DNA from 3 places in the Nonomuraea recticatena genome. Region 2 is predicted to be linked to each of the others. Evidence: predicted binding sites of a transcription regulator. Region 2 holds the regulator's gene; each other region holds the start of a gene.
The links. The regulator HrcA, encoded in region 2, represses chaperone genes, less so after heat shock. The targets are predictions, from matches to a motif close to TTGGCACTCTCNNNNNGAGAGTGCCAA.
Positions count from the first base shown of each region.

Region 1 (3,275 bases), on a different contig from region 2:
TCTTTGTTGCGGACTTAGAAGTCCATGTCTCCGCCGCCGGGCATGCCCGCGGGAGCTGCCGGGTTCTTCTCCGGCTTCTCGGCGATGACAGCCTCGGTGGTGAGGAACAGCGCCGCGATGGAGGCGGCGTTCTGCAGCGCGGAGCGCGTCACCTTGGCCGGGTCGAGAATGCCCGACTCGAACATGTTGACGTACTCGCCGGTCGCGGCGTTGAGGCCCTCACCCGGAGTCAGGTTGCGGACCTTCTCCACCACGACGCCGCCCTCGAGGCCGGCGTTGATCGCGATCTGCTTCAGCGGCTCCTCAAGAGCCTTGCGCACGATCGCCGCACCGGTGGCCTCGTCGCCCGACAGCTCGAGCTTGTCGAACGCCTTGGTGCCGGCCTGCAGCAGCGCCACGCCACCGCCGGGGACGATGCCCTCCTCGACGGCCGCCTTCGCGTTGCGAACGGCGTCCTCGATGCGGTGCTTGCGCTCCTTGAGCTCGACCTCGGTCGCGGCACCCGCCTTGATGACGGCGACGCCACCGGCGAGCTTGGCCAGGCGCTCCTGGAGCTTCTCGCGGTCGTAGTCGGAGTCGGTGCGCTCGATCTCGGCACGGATCTCGTTGACCCGGCCCGCGATCTGCTCGGCGTCACCGGCGCCGTCGACGATGGTGGTCTCGTCCTTGGTGACGACGACCTTGCGCGCGCGGCCCAGCAGGTCGAGGGTGGCGGACTCGAGCTTGAGACCGACCTCCTCGGCGATGACCTGACCACCGGTCAGGGTCGCGATGTCACCCAGCATGGCCTTGCGACGGTCACCGAAGCCCGGAGCCTTGACGGCCACGGAGCGGAACAGGCCGCGGATCTTGTTGACGACCAGGGTGGCCAGAGCCTCGCCCTCGACGTCCTCAGCGATGATCAGCAGCGGCTTGCCGGCCTGCACGACCTTGTCGAGCAGGGGCAGCAGGTCCTTGTTGGCCGAGACCTTGGAGTTGACGATGAGGATGTAGGGGTCCTCAAGGACAGCTTCCATACGCTCGGGGTCGGTCACGAAGTAACCGGAGTTGTAACCCTTGTCGAAGCGCATGCCCTCGGTGAGCTCGAGCTCGAGGCCGAAAGCGTTGCTCTCCTCGACGGTGATGACGCCTTCCTTGCCAACCTTGTCCATCGCCTCGGCGATGAGGTTGCCGATCTCGACGTCACCGGCGGAGATGGAGGCCGTCGAAGCGATCTGCTCCTTGGTCTCCACGTCCTTGGCCAGCTTGGAGAGCTCCTCGCTGACGCGCTCGACAGCCGCCTCGATGCCCTTCTTCAGGGACATCGGGTTGGCGCCGGCGGCGACGTTGCGGAGGCCCTCACGGACCAGCGCCTGGGCGAGCACGGTGGCGGTGGTGGTGCCGTCACCCGCGACGTCGTCCGTCTTCTTGGCGACTTCCTTGACCAGCTCAGCGCCGATCTTCTCCCACGGGTCCTCGAGCTCGATCTCCTTGGCGATGGATACACCATCGTTGGTGATCGTGGGAGCGCCCCACTTCTTTTCCAGCACGACGTTACGGCCCTTGGGGCCGAGGGTCACCTTGACGGCGTCGGCGAGCTGGTTCATACCGCGCTCGAGACCGCGCCGGGCGTCCTCGTCAAACGCGATCATCTTGGCTGCCATAAGGCTAGACCTCCCAGATGCAGGGTGGCTTTCAGCGGACCGAGCCGACGCCCGCGACGGCATGGGTCCGACTCCATTCGGCGGACCCCATCGTCTCGATCCCGGTGTCTGGCACTCTCACAACGAGAGTGCCAACGAACTGTTTAGCACTCTACCCTGTCGAGTGCAAGCCAGCGACACACATGCCCAGGTCATGCCCCAGACTATGGCCACAGGCCCGACCGGCTGACGCGGATCGGGCCTGCTGAGTCGACGTACAGGACGTGGCAGATCCGCACGGACTGCGTTGCCGTGTGAGCTGCCCGCGCATACCGGCGACGTGGGGCGTCAGACCGCCCTGACCGCCTCCGCCTGGGGACCCTTCTGGCCCTGGGTGATCTCGAACTCGACGCGCTGGCCCTGTTCGAGCGACCGGTAGCCATCCATCATGATCGCTGAGTAATGGACGAACACATCTTTACCACCGTCTACCGCGATGAAGCCGTAGCCCTTGTCCGCGTTGAACCACTTGACGGTGCCCTGCGCCACTTCCGACTCCTCTTACTGGGCTCCGGACCTCGCCCATTCCACTCGCGAGATCCGCGACCGGCATGACTTATGGGGAAATCAGCCGGACGATCGCCCTCGACCATACCTGTGCAAACCCGTAGGACAACAGAGTCAATCGAGCGGGCATTCTTCCCGTCACGAAAAAGGTAGTTAAACATTCCACTTTCGTGACGGCCTGAACACCAAAAACGCCCGCGAGGGGCATAACCCCCCACGGGCGTCGTCGGCAAGGAAAGCGTCAGCCGCCGGCCACGGCCGGGATGATGGAGATCTGCGCTCCCGCCGGAGTGGCGCTGTCGAGTCCGCCTACAAAACGGACGTCCTCTTCTCCCACATAAACGTTAACAAAACGGCGAATCTTGCCCGATTCATCCAAAATTCGCGCACCGATACCGGGATAGTCGGCATCGAGCTTCTGCAGCACCTCACGAAGAGTGTCGCCCTCGCCACTCACCTCCGCGTTACCGCCGGTGTACGTGCGCAGAATGGTGGGAATCCGCACCGAAACGCTCATGACTTGTACCTTTCCTTTCAGACAGCCGCGCGGAACGCGTCGAGGGACGGCCGGATCACAGCCGTGGGAGCGGCGTCGTCCGCGATGGCGTCGAGCGTCTTGAGCCCGTCGCCGGTGTTGAGGACCACGGTCGTGAGCGACGGGTCGAGCCGCCCGCTCTCGACGAGCTTCTTCAGCACACCGACCGTCACCCCGCCCGCGGTCTCCGCGAAGATGCCCTCGGTCGAGGCGAGCAGCTTGATCGCCGACACCACCTCGGTGTCGGTGACGTCCTCCACCGCCCCGCCCGTACGGCGGGCGATGTCGAGCACGTAGGGCCCGTCGGCGGGGTTGCCGATGGCCAGCGACTTGGCGATGGTGTTCGGCTTGACCGGCTGGACCACGTCGTGCCCCGCCTTGAAGGCCGTGGAGACCGGCGAGCACCCCGCCGCCTGCGCCGCGAAGATCTTGTAGGGCTTGTCCTCGACGAGCCCGAGCGAGATCAGCTCCTTGAAGCCCTTGTCGATCTTCGTGAGCTGCGAGCCGGAGGCCACCGGGATGATGATCTGGTCGGGCAGCTCCCAGCCGAG
Region 1 covers NZ_BAAATE010000036.1:33,372-36,646, reverse strand. The annotation lists gene groL (chaperonin GroEL) at 15-1,643, opposite strand; gene ABFX50_RS42080 (cold-shock protein) at 1,971-2,171, opposite strand; gene ABFX50_RS42075 (MoaD/ThiS family protein) at 2,431-2,706, opposite strand; gene thrC (threonine synthase) at 2,724-3,275, opposite strand, start outside.
Region 1: a site for HrcA is predicted at 1,752-1,778, ahead of groL (chaperonin GroEL). Genes of this name have one in related genera too.

Region 2 (3,275 bases):
GGGCCAGGCGGGGATGCGAAGGACGGAAGGCTTGACCGCCTGCCAGATGTCGATGAAGGGGTGCCCGACCACCAGCACGTGCGGCGAGGTCACCCTGGCGGCGATGCGGCTCTCCTTGGAGCCCTCCACGAGGTGGTCGACCAGCACACCGAGCCTGCGGCCAGGGGCGGGCCCGAACTCCTCGACGATCGCGGGCAGGTCGTCGACGCCCTCCAGGTACTCCACGACGACGCCTTCCACGCGAAGGTCGTGGCCCCAGATCTTCTCCACCAGGGCGGCGTCGTGCACGCCTTCGACGTAGATGCGGCTCTCCCTGGCGACGCGGGCGCGCAGTCCCTCGACCGCGACCGAACCGGAGGCGCTGCGGCGGGGAGCCCTCGCCGTGGCGGGGGCCGGCCGTACCAGCGTCACGGGCTTGCCCTCCAGCAGGAAGGCGGCGGGGGCCAGGGGGAACAGCCTGCGCCTGCCGAAGCGGTCCTCCAAGGTGACCGCCTCCTTGTCACAGGCCACCACCGCGCCGCAGAAGCCGCTGTCGGCGTCCTCCACGACCAGATCGCGCTCGGCGGGCACGGAAGGGATCGTCCCCTTGCCCGGGCGCCGCCAGTTCCCCGCAAGCACGTCACGCTCGTACATGGGGGGACCGTAGCAAATCACTCCTCGCTCGCGGGTGCCGCGCGCACGGGAGGGATCGTCGGTCATGGGCAGTATTGTCGGCGTGCGGCTTGCAACCGGCTTGATTCCGCGCGTTATCGCACCCTGTGGGCGAGGGCCGTACACTTGGCACTCGGGAACACAGAGTGCTAGACCTGTCGTTTCCTCAAGAGGCAGGGAGGTGAGCACATGCTCGATGATCGGAAGCTGGCGGTGCTCCGCGCCATTGTCGAGGACTACGTCTCCACCAACGAACCGGTGGGCTCCAAGGCGCTGGCCGATCGCCACAACCTCAACGTCTCCCCGGCCACGGTCAGGAACGACATGGCCGCGCTGGAGGAACAGGGCTACATCACCCAGCCTCACACGAGTGCGGGCAGGGTGCCGACCGACAAGGGCTACCGGCTCTTCGTCGACAAGCTCTCACAGATCAAGCCCCTGTCAGGAGCCGAGCGCAGGGCCATCGAGACCTTCCTCGCAGGCGCGGTCGACCTCGACGACGTGGTCACCCGCACGGTCAGGCTGCTCGCCCAGCTGACCAGGCAGGTAGCGGTGGTGCAGTACCCGGCGCTGTCGCAGTCGACCGTGCGCCATCTCGAGCTCGTGCCGCTGACCGACAGGCGGGTGATGTTCGTGCTGATCACGAACACCGGCCGGGTCGAGCAGCGCGTCATCGAGCTGCCCGAGCGCATCGAGGAGTCGAGGATCGCGCATCTGCGCGCGATGCTCAACGCCTGCCTCGACGGCTGCGGGCTCAGCCAGGTCCCCGATCAGGTCTCCGACCTGCCCCAACGGTTGCCCGTCGAAGACCGGCCCGCCGCGGCGACGATTCTGTCGGTGCTGCTGGAGACCCTCGTCGAGCGCCATGATGAGAAGATCGTCTTCGCGGGGGCCGCCAACCTGGCGGGCGCCGATTTCACCACGGGCCTGCGAGACGTTCTCGAGGCGCTCGAAGAACAGGTGGTGTTGATGCGCCTGCTCGGCGAGACCTCCGACATGCCGACCACCCTCACCGTCAGGATCGGCTCGGAAAACCCCTACACAGGACTGCGGGGCACGTCCCTCGTCGCGACCGGTTACGGTTCGGGAGCCCGCCTCGGCGTGCTCGGCCCCACCCGGATGGACTACCCCGTGACGATGGGCGCTGTGCGCGCCGTGGCACGCTACGTCAGCCAGATCCTGGCTGCTTCATAAGAGGTCGATAAGTGGCAAACGACTACTACGGCACCCTCGGGGTGCGCCGTGACGCCAGTCAGGACGAGATCAAGAAGGCCTATCGTCGGCTGGCCCGCGAGCTGCACCCCGACGTGAATCCCGATCCTGAGACCCAGGAGCGCTTCAAGGAGATCACGCAGGCCTACGAGGTCCTGTCCGATCCCAACAAGCGCCAGATGTACGACCTCGGAGCCGACCCCTTCGCCGGCGCCGGTGCGGGAGCGGGTGCTGGCGGCTTCGGCGCGGGCTTCCCCTTCAGCGACATCATGGACGCCTTCTTCGGCTCGGCGGGCGGCGCCCGCGGGCCGCGCAGCAGGGCCAGGCGGGGCCGCAACGCCACGATCAGGGTCGAGCTCGACCTGCGCGAGTCGGCGTTCGGCACCACGCGCGAGCTGAACGTCGACACCGCGGTGCTGTGCGAGGTCTGCGCGGGCTCGGGCGCGGCGCCGGGCACCCACCCCGACACCTGCGACATGTGTCAGGGCCGCGGTGAGATCTCCCAGGTCACCAGGTCCTTCCTGGGTCAGGTCATGACCTCGAGGCCGTGCCCCCAGTGTGGCGGGTTCGGCTCGATCATCAGGCACCCCTGCCAGGAGTGCTCGGGCGACGGCAGGGTCCGCACCCGCCGTACGATCAAGGTCCGCATCCCCGCGGGCGTCGAGGACGGCACCCACATCCAGCTGGCCGGCGAGGGCGAGGTCGGCCCTGGCGGCGGCCCGCCCGGAGACCTGTTCCTCGAGATCGTCGAGAAGCCGCACGACATATTCGAACGGCGAGGAGACGACCTGCACTGCACGGTGCAGATCCCGATGACGGCGGCCGCGCTCGGCACGTCGCTGACCGTCGAGACCCTCGACGGGGCCGAGGAGATCGACGTGCGGCCCGGCACCCAGTCGGGGCAGGTCATCACGATGTACGGCCGCGGCGTGCAGCGGCTCAACGAGACCGGCAGGGGCGACCTGCTGATCCACGTCAACGTCGAGACCCCGATGCGCCTCGACCAGGCGCAGGAGGACCTGCTCAGGGAGCTGTCCAAGCTTCGCGGGGAAGAGCGTCCCCCTGGCAAGTTCGCCCCCGGACAACAGGGTTTTTTCTCTCGGCTCCGTGATGCTTTCAACGGCCGATAACCGATAGTCGTTTTCTGTACGGCCAGCCGGTCTGGCGCCAGTGCGGTCACGGGGCTGGCGTCCTTCCATCACGCTTCTCCAGCGCGAGCCGGCTGGCCGCCGTTACATCGCCCGTGCAGGGGGAGATGCGTGTGACTGTTCCCGTGTTCCTCGCGGACGCCGCCGACCTCGGCCTCGGGCAGTTCGTGCTCGGCGGCCCCGAAGGACGGCACGCGGCGGCGGTGCGTCGCCTGCGTGAGGGGGAGCGGCTCGACCTGACCGACGGGGCCGGGCTGGTCGCCG
Region 2 covers NZ_BAAATE010000003.1:141,314-144,588, forward strand. The annotation lists gene ABFX50_RS06960 (DUF3097 domain-containing protein) at 1-633, opposite strand, end outside; gene hrcA (heat-inducible transcriptional repressor HrcA) at 841-1,845, shown strand; gene dnaJ (molecular chaperone DnaJ) at 1,857-2,993, shown strand; gene ABFX50_RS06975 (16S rRNA (uracil(1498)-N(3))-methyltransferase) at 3,125-3,275, shown strand, end outside.

Region 3 (3,275 bases), on a different contig from region 2:
CGGACAGCGGGCCCGGACAGCGGGCCCGGGCAAAGCGAAAGGGCCCGCGCGCCAAGGCGCGGGCCCTTCCACAGACCGATCTAGTGACCGTGGCCGTGACCGTGGCCGTGACCACCGGCGGCCGGGGCCTCGTCCTCGGGCTTGTCCACCACGAGCACCTCGGTCGTGAGCAGCATGCCGGCGATGGACGCGGCGTTCTGCACGGCCGAGCGGGTGACCTTGACCGGGTCGATGACGCCCTGCGCCACCAGGTCGCCGTACTCACCGGTCGCGGCGTTGAGGCCGTGACCGACGGGCAGCTCGGAGACCTTGTGGGTGACGACGTAGCCCTCGAGGCCGGCGTTCTCGGCGATCCAGCGGGCGGGCTCGGCGAGCGCGCGGCGGACGACGCCCACGCCAGTGGCCTCGTCGCCGGACAGACCGAGGTCGTCGAGGTCCTTGGAGACGTGGATCAGCGCGGAGCCACCGCCGGAGACGATGCCCTCCTCGATCGCGGCGCGGGTCGCGGAGATCGCGTCCTCGAGGCGGTGCTTCTTCTCCTTGAGCTCCACCTCGGTGGCCGCGCCGACGCGCAGCACGCAGACGCCGCCCGACAGCTTCGCCAGACGCTCCTGGAGCTTCTCGCGGTCCCAGTCGGAGTCGGACTGCTCGATGGCGAGCTTGATCTCCTTGACGCGGTCCTCGATCGCCTGCGCCTCACCGGCGCCGTCCACGATCGTGGTGGCGTCCTTGGTGACGACGACGCGGCGGGCGCTGCCGAGCACCTCGAGGCCGACCTGGTCGAGCTTGAGGCCGATCTCCTCGCTGACGACCTGGCCGTTGGTCAGGATCGCGATGTCCTGCAGCATGGCCTTGCGGCGGTCACCGAAGCCGGGCGCCTTGACGGCGACGGAGGTGAAGGTGCCGCGGATCTTGTTGGTCACCAGGACGGCCAGGGCCTCGCCCTCGACGTCCTCGGCGATGACCAGCAGCTGCTTCTTGGTCTGGGCGACCTTCTCGAGCAGCGGCAGGAAGTCGGCGATGGAGGCGATCTTGCCCTGGTGGATCAGGATGTAGGGGTCCTCGAGGACCGACTCCATCCTCTCGGGGTCGGTGACCATGTAGGCCGACAGGTAACCCTTGTCGAACTGCAGGCCCTCGGTGAACTCGAGCTCCATGCCCATGGCGTTGGACTCTTCGACGGTGATGACACCGTCCTTGCCCACCTTGTCGAACGCCTCGGCGATCAGCTCGCCGATCTTGGCGTCCTGAGCGGAGATCGTCGCGACATTGGCGATCTCCTTCTTGTCCTCGACCGGCCTCGCGGTGGCCAGCAGCTTCTCGCTGACGGCCCTGGCGGCCAGGTCGATGCCGCGCTTGAGCGACAGCGGGGAGGCGCCCGCCGCCACGTTGCGCAGGCCCTCGCGGACCATGGCCTGGGCCAGGACGGTCGCGGTGGTGGTGCCGTCACCCGCGATGTCGTTGGTCTTGGTCGCCACTTCCTTGGCGAGCTGGGCGCCGAGGTTCTCGTAAGGCGCCTCGAGCTCGACCTCACGGGCGATGGTGACACCGTCGTTGGTGATCGTCGGCGCACCGAACTTCTTGTCGATGACCACGTTGCGGCCGCGCGGGCCCAGGGTCACCTTGACTGCGTCCGCGAGGGCGTTGACGCCACGCTCGAGAGCGCGCCGTGCGTCCTCTTCGAACTCCAGGATCTTCGGCATGGGAAAAGTCCTCTCAGCGTAGAAAGCCCCGGGCACTTGCGGGCCCGGGGCTTTCTCACGGCTTACTTCTCGATGATGGCGAGAACGTCACGGGCGGAGAGCACGAGGTACTCCTCGCCGCCGTACTTGACCTCGGTGCCGCCGTACTTGCTGTAGAGGACGATGTCGCCCTCGCTGACGTCGAGCGGAATCCGCTTGTCGCCGTCCTCGTCCCAGTTGCCGGGGCCCACCGCAAGAACCTTGCCCTCCTGCGGCTTCTCCTTGGCGGTGTCCGGGATGACCAGGCCGGAAGCGGTGGTCTGCTCGGCCTCAAGCGGCTGGACCACAATGCGGTCGCCGAGCGGCTTAACGGGAACCTTAGTGGCGGTCGTCACGATCGGACCTCCCCTTCAGATTTGAATGATCTAGAAGAGGCGACCAGCTGGGCCTGCCGTCGCGGGTGTCAGACCTGCCTCGTCGCACGTTGGCACTCTCGGTATGAGAGTGCCAACACGAAACATATGCAAGCAGGCCCTGCCCGTCAACACGAACCGCCCCGCTCCGCTTAGAGCGTGATTCCGCCGCCTCCCCAATCACCCATCGGGCGACATCTCGCACCTTGCCCCTCGGCCTCGTCCCCGGGTGCCTGCACTAACGTCGTACGGCGTGGACCACGACGCCTTCCTCTCCCTTCTGACGCCTCGCGGGCAGCGAGCACTCGCCGAAGCCGTCGAGCTGATGGGCGCCGATCCCGTCGTGGCCGCCACCAGGATGCGCAGGACCCACGACGCCGACCTCACCTCGGCCGCCCTCACCCAGGCCACGCTCCGCCAACGGGCCGTGGCGAAGTTCGGCGACGACGCGGCGTCGATGTACTTCACCCCTCACGGCGTCGAGCAGGCCACCCGCCGCGAGGTCGCCGAGCACCGCGCCGCCCGCTTCCGTCCAGGGCAGCGCGTCGTCGACGTGTGCTGCGGCATCGGCGGCGACCTGATCGCGCTGGCCAGAGCCGGCTGCGAGGTCGACGCCGTCGACACCGACCCGCTGACCGTGGCCGTCGCGCGCGCCAACATCGACGCGCTCGGGCTGTCGGAGCTGGCCACGGTCCGTACGGCCGACGCCGCCACCGTGGACCCCTCCGGCTACGACGTGCTGTTCGCCGACCCCGCCCGCCGTACGGCCAGGGGCAGGACCTTCGACCCCCACGCCTACTCGCCGCCGTGGCCCGTGGTCCTCGACCTGCTCGGCAGGGCGCCTGCCGCCTGCCTGAAGGTGGCGCCCGGCATCCCTTACGAGTTCGTCCCCGAGGGGGCGGAGGCGGAGTGGGTCTCGCACAGGGGCGAGGTCAAGGAGGCCGTCCTCTGGACCGGGCGCCTCTCGGGCGGCGCGGGCGTCAGGAGGGCGACGCTGCTGCCCGGAGGGAGCACGCTCACCGCCACCGGCGCCGAGGCCGAGGTCGGTCCGATGGGGCGCTTCGTCTACGAGCCGGACGGCGCGGCCATTCGCGCGCACCTGGTGGCCGAGGTGGCAGGCAGGGTCGGCGGCCGCCTCGCCGACCCGATGATCGCCTACATCACCGGCGACGATCCGGTC
Region 3 covers NZ_BAAATE010000001.1:548,010-551,284, forward strand. The annotation lists gene groL (chaperonin GroEL) at 81-1,703, opposite strand; gene groES (co-chaperone GroES) at 1,766-2,077, opposite strand; gene ABFX50_RS02510 (class I SAM-dependent methyltransferase) at 2,349-3,275, shown strand, end outside.
Region 3: a site for HrcA is predicted at 2,167-2,193, ahead of groES (co-chaperone GroES). Genes of this name have one in related genera too.